Regions from separate parts of the Peribacillus sp. BM1 genome, predicted to be linked through region 1. Evidence: riboswitches for the same ligand, from Rfam matches in the RefSeq annotation. Region 1 holds a riboswitch; each other region holds the start of a gene.
What was found. Region 1 has a riboswitch for S-adenosylmethionine ahead of AC1MGI_RS11355 (YezD family protein). Riboswitches for the same ligand answer to the same signal wherever they lie in the genome.

Region 1 (5,176 bases):
GGCATTAACCGAAATATTCAAAGCACTACCATTGACGATGATTATTACCCTGGTCCCGTTAATGATTGGTTTTCTTATTGGGATTGGAATTACGTTAATTAGGATTCGGAAAGTAAAAGGAATATATCGTTTGGCCAATTTCTATGTGTCATTTTTAAGAGGGACGCCGGCATTGATGCATATTATGCTGATCTATTTGGGCTTGCCACTTCTTATTGACAAAATGGCTGAAACGTTTCACTGGTCCATTCAATCCACTTCCATTCCGATTCTGTTATTTGTTTTAATGGCATTATCCTTGACAGCTGGCGCTTATATGTCAGAAATTATTCGAGCAGGTATATTGGCGGTTGATCAAGGACAGTTAGAAGCAGCTGAATCAATTGGAATGACGGGCTTTCAGGCGATGAGAAGAATTGTCTTCCCACAAGCTATTGCAGTTTCTCTTCCTAATTTATGTAATATCTTTATCGGATTTTTGCATACATCGTCCATTGCTTTTATCGTTTCGCAAAAAGAATTAACGGGTGCTGCCAACATCGTTGCTTCAAATAACTTGAAATTTCTTGAAGCCTATATCGCAGCGGCCTTGATCTATTGGGGCTTAACAATTATCTCAGAAAAAGTTACTGCATTATTAGAAAAAAGAGTAACGGTTTATAATCGAGGGGGTGTAGCATGATACAGCTAAGAAATATCCAGAAATCATTCGGAAGTCAACTCGTGTTAAAAGGAATTGATCTTACAGTAAATAAGGGAGAGGTTGTCTCGATACTTGGACCTAGCGGATCTGGGAAGACAACGTTACTTCGTTGCATCAACTTTCTAGAAAGACCTAATGAGGGTGAAGTAATGGTTGATGATTTTAAGGTAAACAGTAAACAGGTCAATAAAAAAGAAATTCTTACACTTCGGAAAAAAACCGCTATGGTGTTCCAACAATATAACCTATTTAAACATAAAACCGTCATTGAAAATGTGATGGAAGGATTGGTCATTGTTCAGAAACAGCCAAAAGAAACAGCAAGGAAATTGGCAATGGAAGTAATAGAAAAAGTTGGGTTAACGGAGAAAGCAAATGCCTATCCAGTTCAGCTTTCTGGAGGTCAACAGCAGCGGGTAGGTATTGCAAGGGCACTTGCGCTTAATCCAGAGGTGATTTTACTAGATGAACCAACATCAGCACTTGATCCAGAACTTGTCGGAGAGGTGCTTGAGGTAATTAAGCGGATTGCGGATGAAGGGATTGCGATGATTATTGTGACACATGAAGTAAGTTTTGCTAAAGATGTCTCAGATTATATCGTGTTTATGGATCAAGGTGAAGTTGTCGAGGAAGGAATCCCGACAGTTATTTTTAATAATCCTAAAGAAGAAAGAACGAAGAGATTCTTGAAGAGAATAAACAGAGAAGAAGATAATCTTGAATCAAATTTAACTAATGCCATCTAATTACAAGGGAAAATGAAGGAGAAGTGGTGATTTAAAGAGGATGAAAAATACAAGTATAATTCATACTTATTATCTAGGAAAAGTAGGTGAAATGATTGACAAAAACTGTCTGGGAATTTACACTATATTTAACTTAAAGTGCGTGTTCAAAAAGGAGGATAAAAAGAGCCGAGAAGTTCGAGGAGCGCATCTTGAGAGGACCGGAGCGTATGCAGGAATACGTGAGGACCGGAGAGACAGAGCTTTGATGCAATTCGACAGCTATTTTTACCGGACTTTTTGAACATCCTCTCATAATCAACTTTCTTATCAAGAGAGGTGGAGGGACTGGCCCTAAGATACCTCGGCAGCAGACTTGCAATACTGTGCCAATTCCAGCAAGCGAATGCTTGACAGATAAGAAGAGTAAAGTACAGTTTTGTTGCTTAACCTCTTCTTATTTTTGGGAAGGGGTTTTTTCATATCCAAAAACCAGGAGGAGATTCGAATGGGGAGCATTGATGAATTAAAATTAAAGTATATTATATCAAGTCTCAAGGATCTTGAGTTCGGTTCTCTTAACATTACCGTTCATGAAGGTGAAATTACCCAAATTGATGTCACGGAGAAGAAAAGATTCCCAATCTTGAAAAACCAAAAAATTAGGGAACAAGGAAGAGCGTGAATTTAACATAAACAAGATTTGAGCATCTCTAAGAGGTGTTCTTTTTTTATACGGCTAAAACACGGCAATATTAGATTTGTAGGGCTATATAGAATCCGTAAAAGGGCGAGGGGAAAATGCGAACTAAAAATCAATTAGTGGCTGATGGAATTAAATTCTTGATACCAGCTAATCGGAGGATGGATGCTTTTTCATTGATCGTAATCTATGAGACATGGAGAAAGACATAGGTAAATTAGTTGGAATGTAATTTTATGTAAAGTGATAGGTGGTTTTTCTCTTTCAAACATTCCTATAATTGAGCAAAAATTCCTAGATTAATGAATCGGAAATTTGGAAAAGACAGGATAAACGATCGATTTTTTAAAAAAGGCATTTTAATAAAATGAACTTATGGTAGGATAAAAAATAGTGGATAAATGAACAAAAAATTCCAGATTTTTTAATTAAGATTCAATGATTTACAGATACCATGTTAGTAGAAGACAATTTTGAGAGGAGATAAAACCATGAAAAAAAAAGGAACCATTTTATTGATTTTAATAGGTCTCATTTTTGTTTTAGGAGCATGCTCAGGTACAGATGAAAAGGCATCTGCGGACAAAAATCAGGGGAAGAACAAAAATAAGCAATTAGAAGCATCAATTGAGGAAGCATCTTACATCGTTCCAGATATTGAGCATGGCATGCCTGAAAATCAGGATCAAGGAATAATTGCCGTAAAATTAAAGGTAAAGAATCTATCGGATTCATCGATGCTTCTTTCAGAATATGAAGGGGTTAAATTGTATGATGGAGACCAACAGATCAATATAAAGCCAGAATTGTATAATCGAAAAATAGATTTAAATATCGGCACTAGCGGGAATCTCGGTGCTGGAAAGGCAAAATCAATTCTTGCTATTTTCGAAGTGGAAAAGGATAAGGAATATGAAATCGGATTGAATCCGATTTCTAGTGACTTTGAAGAAGATAATCATGAGCTGGTACTCAAGCTTGATACGAAGAAATATGCAGATAGTTATGAAACACTTCAAGATCCTGCGAAAGCCTTCACAGCCTATGTCGATCAAATCTATTACGAAAAGGAAAACAATGATTACGAACAATTCGTATCTGCCGATAAACCAGCTATGCAGGAAGCTGCGAAAAATACGTTCAAAACCGAAGTGAAGGAATTATTTAAAAAGGACTTAACGGATGAGGAAATCGACAAACTATACATTAGCTATCGTGATATTTTGGCAGAAAAAGCAGTGGTCACGTCATCAACTGCAGCATATGCCAATGATAAAGCTATCGTTGCGTTTGATATAACGACACTTCCGTTACAGGAACTATATCAAGACGTGTATGAATATCAAAAAGAATTCCGAGATAAAACAGGTAATTATGATGAAAAGGCAATCGATGAGTACGTTCTATCTAAATTTGACATAATCTTAGATTCAATGGACATGAAGTCCAGTAGCAGAAAAATTGAAGTTTCTCTTGTGAAAAAGAATGGGAAATGGACAATCGACCCGGTTAATAAATATGGGGATAGCTTAGATAAGATTTTTGTAAAAGGATCAATTTACTAAGGAGCCGTGAACAATGTGAATAAAAAGTGGTTATATGCAATTCCGGCAGCCTTTGTTCTAATGATTGCCATCATGGCCACAGTCCTTTTTATCCAGCAAAGTAACAAACCGAAACAAGCTGTGGAGGCCTTTGAACAAGCTGTTGAGCAGAAGAAGCCCAAACAGCTTAAGGAATGGATGATCGCTGATGATAAAAGGGCTGTTATAAATGATGCATCCTTGAAAGCGCTGGTTGCTTATCTAAATGCTAATAATAATAGCTACCAGGTGATCACAGAAAGCTTGGATAAACAAGTGGAAAAGAAAGAATTCAAGACAACCAACCAGCAAATTAGTTTGGTTGAGGCCGGAAAGAAATGGGGTTTGTTTCCGGAGTATAAGTTTAAAGTTAAGACAGCTTACATCAAGGTAACCGGTCAGCATAAAGACGATGAGATTCATCTTACCATCCAAAAATCCAATGATACGCTTAAAAAAGACAAAGAAGAGAAATTATATGGCCCGGTTCTTCCAGGTGCTTATCAAATTAATGTGACCGTGAAAAATAAGCTGGGTACTTTTATAGACAAAAGAAAAGTAGATGTCTGGGGAGGCAGCAATCAAGTAAGCTTGCTTATCGATGACGAAAAAATAGCCCAAAGTGATCAGCGAATTCAAAAAGATGTCATTTCCGCAGTAGAAACCTTCAATAAAGATTTTGTCGTGTATTATACAAACGAATTTGAGGCAAAACATTTTACCAATGTTTCGGACTCGGTTCTAGAAGGTCTTGAATTAGTCAACGTTGAATCAGAATTTGCTGAATTAGAAGAATACGTGGATGAAATTCAAATGCAGCATTTGGGAACAGTTGTGAATCTTGACGATTTGGATATCAATCAAATTCATGATGAATGGACTGCAGATGTCGAAGCTTTTGTTGCATATAATAATAAGTTCAAAATCCGAGGCATCGATAGGTATGAAGATATGTCCTATAAAGAGATTCGCACATATAGCTTGAAGTATGATGTTAAAAGAAAAAAATGGCTCATTGATGAAGCGGATCGGGTCCCTGCGGATGGCTCGGAAAAAGATAGTTGGGATAAGCAGACGGAATTGAGTGGAAAGGATTCACCTGTAATGAAATGGAAAAGGAAGGAGAACGTGGAACAGCTTTAATTGAACGATTTAGTCATGTTTGCCTAATAGACTTTATGTTTATTAGGTTTTTTCATTTGATCTAAGAAAAAACTAATGAGTTACGGAATCTGTTATTTTTTCTCTGATCCAACTTAGATTTCATGTTATTTGATGACAGACCTAAAGTTAACAAAGCTTCGTCTTCTTAATCTTCATACAAAGGGTAATGGTGTAATACGTATAGTAATAGAAGAATGTGAAGGAGGATCAACATGAATATAATAAAACCGGCACGCCTTCAAAAAGGGGATACAGTAGGAGTCATTGCTCCAGCAAGTCCTCCAGATCAAGAGAA
Region 2 (5,176 bases), 910 kb from region 1:
GCTATATAAAAGAATGGCAAGTAGCATTAGAAAATGAAATCCGCCATTTAAAAAAATACGGAAGTACAAAATATCACGTTTTGAATGGTCATTTGATAGATCAGGTAGATGGATTTACTTATTATTTCGAAACGATTGGATCGCTGAGGATTCCAGTCGGATCATTCGTTCGACTGGAATGGGGAGGAATCAAGCAGGAAGGATTAGTGCTCTCGTCTGAAGGCAAAAGCATCATATTATCTTTTGAAAAAACACTTGGAGATTTGATTTCCGAGGCTTTTCTTTACCATGACCCATGGGAGCTTTTGGAGCAATTAATTGAGCGCTTAGACGAAGTGAAAAAAAGTAAGAAAAAGCGGCTTCGAGTCAAACGGTTGATGGACCCTTCGATGGAGAGCAGGCATCCGATAGATCAGAAACATAGTAATGTTAAGGAGCTTTTTTTACGCTCTAATTTTAATCCAATTACATACGTTTGGGGACCCCCGGGAACTGGAAAAACATATACATTGGCGCGGATTGCAGCGAATCATTATTTAAAAGGAAAAAAACTTTTAGTTCTGTCTCATAGCAACCAAGCCGTGGATGTACTAATGGCAGAAATCGCTACATTTACAAAAAAGAAAAACCGCTTTAAAGAAGGAGATATTTTAAGGTACAGTTCGCAAACAGGAGAAAGCTTAGCGAGTCATCCTGATATCATCTCAAGTCAGTTGTTAGAAAAGCATGAACCTGATTTAGTTGAAGACAAGGAAAAACTAACTGAAGAGAAGCGGCTCTTAAAACAAGATTTATCAGGTTCATTTAGCAAGCGAGATACAGATCGATTAATTGAATTGGAAAAAACACTTGGCAAAGTTATAGAAAAATTTCGTCGTAAGGAAATGGAGCTTGTCAAAGAAGCTAAAATCGTTGGTAGCACACTGGCAAAAACAGCAAGCGACAGCACACTTTATGAACAGGAATATGATTTAGTCATTCTTGATGAAGCGAGTATGGCTTATGTCCCACAAGTTGCATTTGCTGCATCGTTAGGCAAGAATATCATTGTCTGTGGTGATTTTAAACAATTGCCGCCAATTGCTTCAGCTCGTGATGAATCAGTGAATAAATGGTTAAAAGAAGATATTTTTCATTGTTCAGGAGTTGCGAATGTAGTGAATGAAGGGAAGCTCCATCCACATTTGTTTCTGTTAAAAGAACAACGCAGAATGCATCCAGATATTTCGGCCTTCACGAATAAACATATTTATCATTCCCGAGTTTGTGATCATGAAAGTGTACAAGCAAGCCGTGCAAAAATTGCTAAGAGAAGACCATTTCCTAATCGTGCCTTAATGCTGTTAGAAACGAGTGGAACTGGTGAACATTGTATAGCGGAGCGAACATCGAAATCGAGGATGAATCTTTGGCAGCTGTTCTTGTCGTTCCAACTTCTTCATGAAGCGTATTCAAACGGTGCACGTTCCATCGGATATGTGACACCGTATCGAACTCAATCTCGTCTTATGGATCTATTATTACAAGAAGTATATGCGAAAGAGCTTGAACAAGCTGATATTATTGCAGCAACTGTTCATCGATTTCAGGGAAGTGAACGTGATGTAATGATATTTGACACAGTCGACAGTTATCCTGAAACACGTGCTGGGATGCTTTTGACTGGAAAGAATAGTGAGCGGCTCATTAATGTCGCAATTACGAGAACGAAAGGAAAATTCATCCAAGTAAGCGATACGGACTATATTCGAAAAAACGTTTATAAAGGTAAAACATTACGTAAGCTTGTGGATCATCAAACAACCTTTGGACATACAGTTGCAACCAGGGACATTGGCAAGTGGATTCAAAATCATCATCCTAAGCTTCAGTGGATGCATGCGCGTAAGTTGGATGCTCTAAGTGAGGATATTAAAAAAGCATGTCACTCAATTATCTTGTCTATACCTGATAAAGGAATAGTTACAGAAGATTGGTTGAATATGCTGAATTGTAAACAAAAACATGTTAAAATCACGCTTATTTCCATTCGTCCGCTTCCAGGTTTGGCCGTGCAAGAACAGATTGAAACAAATATTGCTTTTCCATTTGTCATCATTGATAAGCAATATCTCTGGCTAGGAATGCCGCTTGAAGCAGCAAGTAGACTTTCCCCACCTTATGTGGCTGCACGACTTGATTCAGTTGCGGTTGTTGAATATTTTCTTACACAACTACCTAGCGTAGAATAGAAGAAACTATAAGGGGCATATCTCAAAAGGTCTGACCTCGCACTCTAAATCAGTATGTAGTGTATCTATCACTTATCCTATACTGTATTTAGTTGTTGCGGGGTCAGACCTTTCTTTGAGGACATCCCCCTTCTTAATTATCCCAGTATTACAATGTGTGAATAAATATTATTCAAACAATTCCGATGAAAAATATATGATTTAATCTTGACAATCAGTTATTAGAATATTATGATAAAATTAACTTAATACTTCTTATCAAGAGAAGCCGAGGGAATGGCCCGATGAAGCTTCAGCAACCTCTACAACTAGTAGAAAGGTGCTAATTCCTGCAAGCATTGGCTTGTCAGATAAGGGTGACTACGCATAAAGTCCTCTTTCTATCAGGAAAGAGGACTTTATGCGTTTAATATAGATTAAACCCTTTGAATGTAGACCGTACAAAGGATCATAACTAATTTACTAAGAGAGAAGGTCAACAAATGCCCAATGTAGTGATTTTATCTGGAAGCCCTTCAGCAACATCTAGGACTGATGTAGTTTTAAAATTTGTTCAATCGTTGTTAGAAAAGGAGAATATAACGGTAAAGTATATTTCCGTTTTAGATATTTCTGCTGAGGATTTGCTTTATGCACGCTATAATAGCACTGGAATTAAACAAATAGCAAAATCAATCGAGGAAGCGGATGGGGTGATTATTGGTTCACCTGTGTACAAAGCTTCTTATACAGGTATTTTAAAATCTCTAATCGATTTATTACCAGAAAGTGCGTTTAAAGGAATTCCAGTGTTACCGCTAATGGTCGGTGGGAGTAAAGCGCATTTATTAGCAATCGATTTTGCCTTAAAACCGCTTATAACTACTTTAAAAGGAAGAGCCACTCAAGGGACTTATATTATAGATAATCAAATTGATAAAGAAAATAGTTTACAGCCTATTACTGATCAAGATATTCAAACTCGACTTAATAACAATTTAGAGGAGTTTCTCCAAACCATTAAACAAACTAAACCAATAATCGCTTAAGACTACATTTAGCACCAATTTACATCATTAAAAAACGAATGGGTGGTAATGATTATGACAAAAAAAAGAATTTATTTAAATGCATTTGATATGAACTGCGCAGGGCATCAATCCCCTGGGCTTTGGACACATCCAGACGATCAATCATCTACGTACAAAGATGCAGAATACTGGACGCATCTTGCAAAAGTACTGGAAAAAGGGAGATTCGATGCCATATTCCTTGCCGATGTCCTTGGAACATATGATGTATACCAAGGTTCTCGCGATGCAGCAGTTCGTCAGGGTGCTCAAGTTCCAGTCAATGATCCCGCATTTGTTGTTCCGATCATGGCGCAAGTTACAAAGCACTTAGGATTTGGCTTAACTGCGTCGACAAGCTATGAACATCCCTATCTATTTGCTCGACGAATTTCGACATTGGATCATTTAACAAAAGGGAGAATCGGTTGGAATATCGTAACATCTTATTTAAATAGTGCTGCACGCAATCTTGGCTTAGATCAACAAATTAATCATGATAATCGTTACGATATAGCTGATGAATACTTAGATGTTGTCTATAAACTATGGGAAGCTAGTTGGGAAGATGATGCAGTCGTAGTGGATAAGGAAAAAGGGATTTATGCAGATCCAGAAAAAGTTCATGATATCGATCATGATGGTGAATTTTATAAAGTTCCAGGAGCTCACCTATGTGAACCTTCACCACAACGTACTCCTGTAATATTCCAAGCTGGGGCATCACCAAAAGGAACGAAATTTGCAGCAAAGCATGCAGAACTTGTTTTCATTGGTTCAACATCGATGGAACGTACAAAAAACACTGTTACCTCTTTTAGAGAAGAGGCAGTGAAGGCAGGTCGGAAAGCAGATGAAATCAAGATTCTTACATTGATTACGCCAATTGTAGGTGCGACTCAAGAAGAGGCTGAAGCTAAATATTTGGATTATAAAAAGCATGCCAGTTATGAGGGATCACTTGCATTATTCGGTGGCTGGACTGGTGTGGATATGGAAGGGGTGGACCCTAAGGAAAAAATTCAATATGTAAAGAATGATGCCATCCAATCAACATTAAAATCGATGTCCGATTTTACTGTTGAAGAAGTCGCCGAATTTATTGGAGTAGGAGGCATGGGACCTGTTGTTGTTGGTTCGCCTGAACAAGTGGCAAATTCTTTAGAGGAATGGATCGATGTTACAGGAGTGGATGGTTTTAATATTGCTTATGCGGTTACACCTGGTACTTTTGAAGAATTTGTCGAATATGTGATTCCAATTTTACAAGAGCGAGGTTTAGTCAGAAAAGAATACGAAGAAGGAACCTTCCGAAACAACCTATTTGGCAGTGATTATTTGCCGGATCACCATCATGGAAGACAATATCGTAAAAGACTTTTTCCAGCAACTAGTCTGTAACTTGTTAACTAGATATATTGTTGTGGTATTATCGCCGATTCGTGCGAGTCTCTAAATCTAATTTTAGCTATATAATGATCGAATGATAGGCAATCAAATTATTGATTGTCTATTTTTGTGGAGAACACAATCATACTAAAATATTTGGATTAAATCTCTAAGCATACTATGTGCAATTTTATGGATTCTTTTATATGATGGCTGTAAGTAACCAGATAACAAATGATTATAGAAAGAAGTTGAATACATGTCACAATCAAAAAAACAGCTGAGTGAAATTCCTTTATCCGTGCTTGATCTTGCAAACATTACTGAAGGAAGTACACCGGCTGAATCATTTAAACATACACTAGATCTAGCACAGCATGTAGAAAAATGGGGCTTTAATCGTTTTTGGTTAGCGGAACATCATAGTATGCCAGGTATTGCTAGCTCCGCAACATCTGTTGTCATTGGCTATGTTGCAGCTGGAACGTCTACACTCAAGGTAGGATC
Region 3 (5,176 bases), 2.1 Mb from region 1:
TCGAAAGCTTCGAGATTGGAGGCAACACGCCAGAGGCATCTGCCGTTAAGAAAATGATAGTATTCGGGTGACCAGCTACACTCGGATTAACGATATTACCGATTCCTTGTAGCTGGTAAGCGGCACGTGTATTTTCCGTTAATGTAGCATCATCATAATCAGCTACACGTGTGTCTGGATTCACAACTACATTTTCCAAAACAGCACCAAAGCGAATGGCGTCGAAAATTTGCGGTTCTTTTTCGCGTGAAAGATTGATGGTTTTGGCATAACAACCGCCTTCGATGTTGAAAACGCCGCTAGAAGACCAGCCATGCTCGTCGTCACCAATTAATTTCCGGCTTGGGTCAGCGGATAAAGTGGTCTTACCTGTCCCGGACAAACCGAAGAACAAAGCAACATCACCCTCTCTGCCAACGTTTGCTGAACAGTGCATCGGAAGAATTCCTGCTTCGGGGAGCAAGTAATTCATGACGGAGAAAATCGATTTCTTCATTTCTCCAGCATATTCAGTTCCACCGATTAATACGGTACGTCGTTCAAATGAAATGATGATGAACGTTTCTGATTGCGTTCCATCTACTGCAGGGTCCGCTTTGAAGTTAGGAGCGGAAATAACCGTAAATTCTGCTTGATGACCGAGTAAATCTTCATCATTCGGACGCACAAACAATTGATGGGCAAACAAGTTGTGCCAAGCATACTCGTTGATAACCTGAATTGGAAGTCGGTGCTGTACATCTGCACCAGCAAATCCTTTGAATACAAAAATCTCTTCTTTTTGTTTTAAATAGTTTATTACTTTATTGTAAAGGCTTGCAAAAGTATCTTCAGAAATAGGTTGATTCACCGGACCCCAGTCGATTTTGTCTTTGAACGCTAATTCTTCCACTATATATTTATCTTTAGGAGAGCGTCCTGTGTATTTGCCTGTTTCTGCACGAACTGCGCCCGTTGATGTAAGAACTCCTTCATTTCGTTTAAGAACTTTCTCAACTAATTGAGGAACAGAAAGCTGTACGTTTACATTTGATCCAGCTAATAATTGATGTAACTCATTTGAAATGCCCACAGTATTCATATATGAGATACCTTCCTTCACCCTTATTTATAGAAATAGTATAACACATTGACTTTATTAGTCTATACTAATTATAGCATTTAACACATTTTTTTCTGGAATAGGTATTTTATTCAAGAGATAGACGATATACATAGAATCAATCAACCTATAAATGAAACTATTCTTAAGGAAAAAAATCTTGACACTATTCCTTGTAGTACGTTATTATTTTAAATTGTACGGATTCTCTTATCCCGAGTTGGTGGAGGGACAGGCCCTAAGAAACCCAGCAACCTGCCGAAGTGTAGAAAGTTTGCGAAAGATTGATTGCAGATAAAAGTAATTGTCTTTTAATAATTTTGGCGTTGGTGCTAACCTGAGCAAGGTAAAAAACCCTTGAACGATAAGAGTGAAAGGATAGATTCAGTCAATAAACCTTTCCTCAATGACGGGGAAGGTTTTTATGTTTTTCGGGAACACTGATGAACAACGCTGAGAAGATCTGCATCTATTATAGAAACCGATAAGGGAACGAGCTCCGTCAAAACAAAAAAGGTGAATGAGATGGATGGGGTAAAAGCCTCCGTTTGCGTACCTAACACATAATTTCAATAATTAGGAGGAATTAAGATGTCAACAAAACGTCGTCTTTTTACTTCTGAGTCTGTTACAGAAGGCCATCCGGATAAGATTTGTGATCAGATTTCAGATTCAATTTTAGATGCTATCCTGGAAAAGGATGCAAACGCGCGTGTTGCGTGTGAAACTTCGGTAACTACTGGTCTTGTACTAGTAGCTGGTGAAATCACAACTTCCGCATATGTAGACATTCCGCGTATTGTTCGCGATACTATTGCTGGGATTGGTTATACCCGTGCGAAATTCGGCTTTGATGCTGAGACATGCGCTGTTTTAAGTTCAATTGATGAGCAATCAGCAGATATCGCTTTAGGTGTTGATCAAGCACTTGAATCACGTGAAGGTACAATGAGCGATGCTGAAATCGAAGCAATCGGTGCAGGGGACCAAGGTTTAATGTTTGGATTTGCTTGTAATGAAACAGAAGAGCTTATGCCACTTCCGATTTCATTGGCTCACAAACTTTCCCACCGTTTGACTGCTGTTCGTAAAGACGGCACATTAGCTTACTTGCGCCCAGATGGAAAAACGCAAGTAACGATCGAATACGATGAGAACAATCAACCGGCTCGTGTTGATACAATTGTTATCTCTACACAGCATGACGAAGACACTACGCTAGAGCAAATTCAAGCTGACCTGAAAGAACACGTGATTAAAGCAGTTGTTCCAGCTGAATTGATCGATGCTGAAACAAAGTACTTCATTAATCCAACAGGCCGCTTCGTTATTGGTGGACCTCAAGGAGATGCGGGTCTTACAGGACGTAAGATTATCGTTGACACATACGGCGGGTACGCTCGTCACGGCGGTGGCGCATTCTCAGGTAAGGATGCAACGAAGGTGGACCGCTCTGCAGCCTATGCGGCTCGTTATGTTGCGAAAAACATCGTAGCAGCTGGTCTTGCTGATAAAGCGGAAGTTCAATTGGCTTATGCAATCGGTGTAGCGAAACCAGTGTCAATTGCGATCGATACATTCGGAACAGGAACAGTATCTGAAGATGTATTAGTAGACTTAGTTCGTGCTAACTTCGACCTTCGTCCTGCTGGTATTATCAAAATGCTTGACCTGCGCCGCCCAATTTACAAGCAAACAGCAGCATACGGACATTTCGGCCGTACAGACGTTGATCTTCCTTGGGAACGTACAGACAAAGCAGCAACATTGAAAGAACAAGCTCAATAATAGTAAAAAGAGGAATCCACATTGTGGGTTTCTTTTTTTGTATGGGGAATCTGAAACACAATTCCTGAGATTGGTGGGTAAATTAGGAGAAGTGGTGAGTAAATGGGAAGGAGAACCTCGAGAGCTGTTGGATCATAGACTAATTCTAGAGAGGCAACTTTGCTTGGACATAAATATAAAATAAAAACGACTCCAGTGCTTAGAGTCGTTGAAATAAGATTTTTTATTCTTCAATCTGTTTCTCATTCTTGTAGTACTGTCCTTTTTCAGCGTATTCGCGGACGATGCGTTCCATGTCTTTCCGGTCTGCATCGTTCAGCTCACGCACGACTTTGGCGGGACGTCCGAAAGCGAGTGTATTTGGTGGAATCACTTTCCCTTGCGGCACGAGACTACCAGCACCAATGAAAGCTCCTTCGCCAATTTCTGCTTCATCAAGAATGATTGACCCCATTCCGATAAGTGCTCCTTTGCGGATTTTGCAGCTATGTAGGGTGACCTGATGACCGACTGTGACTTCATCTTCAATGATGAGCGGGTTGTTCGGGCTTTGATGAAGAACACTGTTGTCTTGAATATTTACTTTGTTTCCAATGATTGTTGGAGCTACGTCCCCACGAATCACAGAATTGAACCAGATGGTTGACTCTTCGCCAATTTTTACATCGCCCGTTACAACAGCGTTATCGGCGAGGTAGGCACTGGCTGATATTTCCGGTTTTTTTCCTTTATAAGCGTAAAGAATCATCTTTGAACCATATCCTTTCCGTTTAGATGTTTTTTAGGTATTATTTTTACTATACAATAATCTGCGATATTTCGTTATAATAAGGTTCACACATCATGCCAGAAGACTTGATAATTGTTTGTACATTTAATTTAAGATGAGGGTATGATAGTCTGTTGATCCGGGATAAAATAAAGAATAGCAAAGTGTAAATGAAGATTTAGCAACTAGAGATATAGTAGGAGGAGATTTTCATATGTGGAAATGGGAGGCAGACGTTACCCCAAAAGGAGTCATCGTCATCGTTCATGGTGCCATGGAGCATCACGGGCGTTATAAATGGCTATCGCAAATGTGGCGGTCCGCCGGTTACCATGTGATTATGGGAGATCTTCCAGGACAGGGTATGACAACCCGTGCATTTAGAGGACATATTGAATCTTTTGATCAATATTTAATAGAAGTAAAAAGCTGGATTGAGGAAGCGTATCAATATTCACTGCCCGTTTTTTTACTCGGACATAGTATGGGCGGATTAATTGCGATCCGATTACTTCAGCAGGAAGAAGTGGATTTGGCCGGGGTCATTCTCTCGTCCCCTTGTTTAGGTTTAGTGAAACACCCATCCAAGCTAATGACTGCAATTTCGTTAGGGTTGAATGTTACGTATCCGACCTTCCGAGTGGAATCTGGCTTATCACCTGAGCTTGCCACTAGAAATGAGGAAGTAAGGGAGTCAGACTTAAACGATTCGCTATACGTGACGAAAGTTTCGGTCAGATGGTACCGCGAACTTACGAAAAACATGAAAGAAGCCTTTGAAGATATTCCTGAATTTCAGGATATTCCGCTTTTGCTCATGCAGGGTGGCGATGACCGAGTCGTCGATAAACGCCCAGTTCGTGAATGGTTTAATTATAATCTTTGCAGTGAAAAACAATACAAAGAATGGCCGCATTTATATCATGAAATATTTAATGAACCGGAGCGCGATGATGTATTTCAATATGCGCTAGGTTTTGTGGAAACGAGATTAAAGACGCTCGGGTATGTCCTTTAATCTATGGGAAAAGAAAGGGGTTTCCTAAACATCGTTTATCTCATGAAGACATGACCGATTAAACGATGTTTCGAATGTGAGGTCAGACTGTTTGGGATAACCTCCTTGTCTTGTTTGTTTTGGAAGAATACAAAGAATTAGGAGTTTGAGTAACTATGGAAAACGCCGAATATTGGATCGGAAACTTAGCGATGACCCCCCATAAAGAAGGAGGATATTTTAAAGAAATGCTCCGGTCAGAGGGAGAAATAGTCACGGAAACTACTAAAAAAAGACCGTATTATACAAGCATTTATTTCTTACTCCGTAGTGGAAACCCATCTCATTTTCATCGCTTGAAATCTGATGAAGTATGGTATTTTCATACTGGGGATCCCTTGAATATACATATCATCCATCCGAATGGAGAGTACGAAATAGTGAGACTTGGTCTTAATGTGGGACAGGGGGAAGTTTTGCAAGCCGTTGTTCCAAAGGGAGCTATATTTGGGTCAGACGT

Region 2: linked by a shared signal. The riboswitch ahead of ssuE (NADPH-dependent FMN reductase) and the one ahead of AC1MGI_RS11355 (YezD family protein) in region 1 are both predicted to bind S-adenosylmethionine.
Region 3: linked by a shared signal. The riboswitch ahead of metK (methionine adenosyltransferase) and the one ahead of AC1MGI_RS11355 (YezD family protein) in region 1 are both predicted to bind S-adenosylmethionine.

The regions. Positions count from the first base shown of each region.
Region 1 is NZ_CM155259.1:2,354,350-2,359,525, forward strand. Features, by position in the region: gene AC1MGI_RS11345 (amino acid ABC transporter permease) at 1-682, shown strand, start outside; gene AC1MGI_RS11350 (amino acid ABC transporter ATP-binding protein) at 679-1,452, shown strand; SAM riboswitch class I at 1,756-1,855, shown strand; gene AC1MGI_RS11355 (YezD family protein) at 1,940-2,116, shown strand; gene AC1MGI_RS11360 (DUF5105 domain-containing protein) at 2,626-3,699, shown strand; gene AC1MGI_RS11365 (TcaA second domain-containing protein) at 3,715-4,860, shown strand; gene AC1MGI_RS11370 (S66 peptidase family protein) at 5,094-5,176, shown strand, end outside.
Region 2 is NZ_CM155259.1:3,264,629-3,269,804, reverse strand. Features, by position in the region: gene AC1MGI_RS15790 (AAA domain-containing protein) at 1-2,231, shown strand, start outside; SAM riboswitch class I at 2,484-2,588, shown strand; gene ssuE (NADPH-dependent FMN reductase) at 2,714-3,259, shown strand; gene AC1MGI_RS15780 (LLM class flavin-dependent oxidoreductase) at 3,314-4,681, shown strand; gene AC1MGI_RS15775 (LLM class flavin-dependent oxidoreductase) at 4,929-5,176, shown strand, end outside.
Region 3 is NZ_CM155259.1:279,865-285,040, reverse strand. Features, by position in the region: gene pckA (phosphoenolpyruvate carboxykinase (ATP)) at 1-1,081, opposite strand, end outside; SAM riboswitch class I at 1,310-1,473, shown strand; gene metK (methionine adenosyltransferase) at 1,694-2,890, shown strand; gene AC1MGI_RS01360 (gamma carbonic anhydrase) at 3,114-3,635, opposite strand; gene AC1MGI_RS01355 (alpha/beta hydrolase) at 3,874-4,677, shown strand; gene AC1MGI_RS01350 (cupin domain-containing protein) at 4,833-5,176, shown strand, end outside.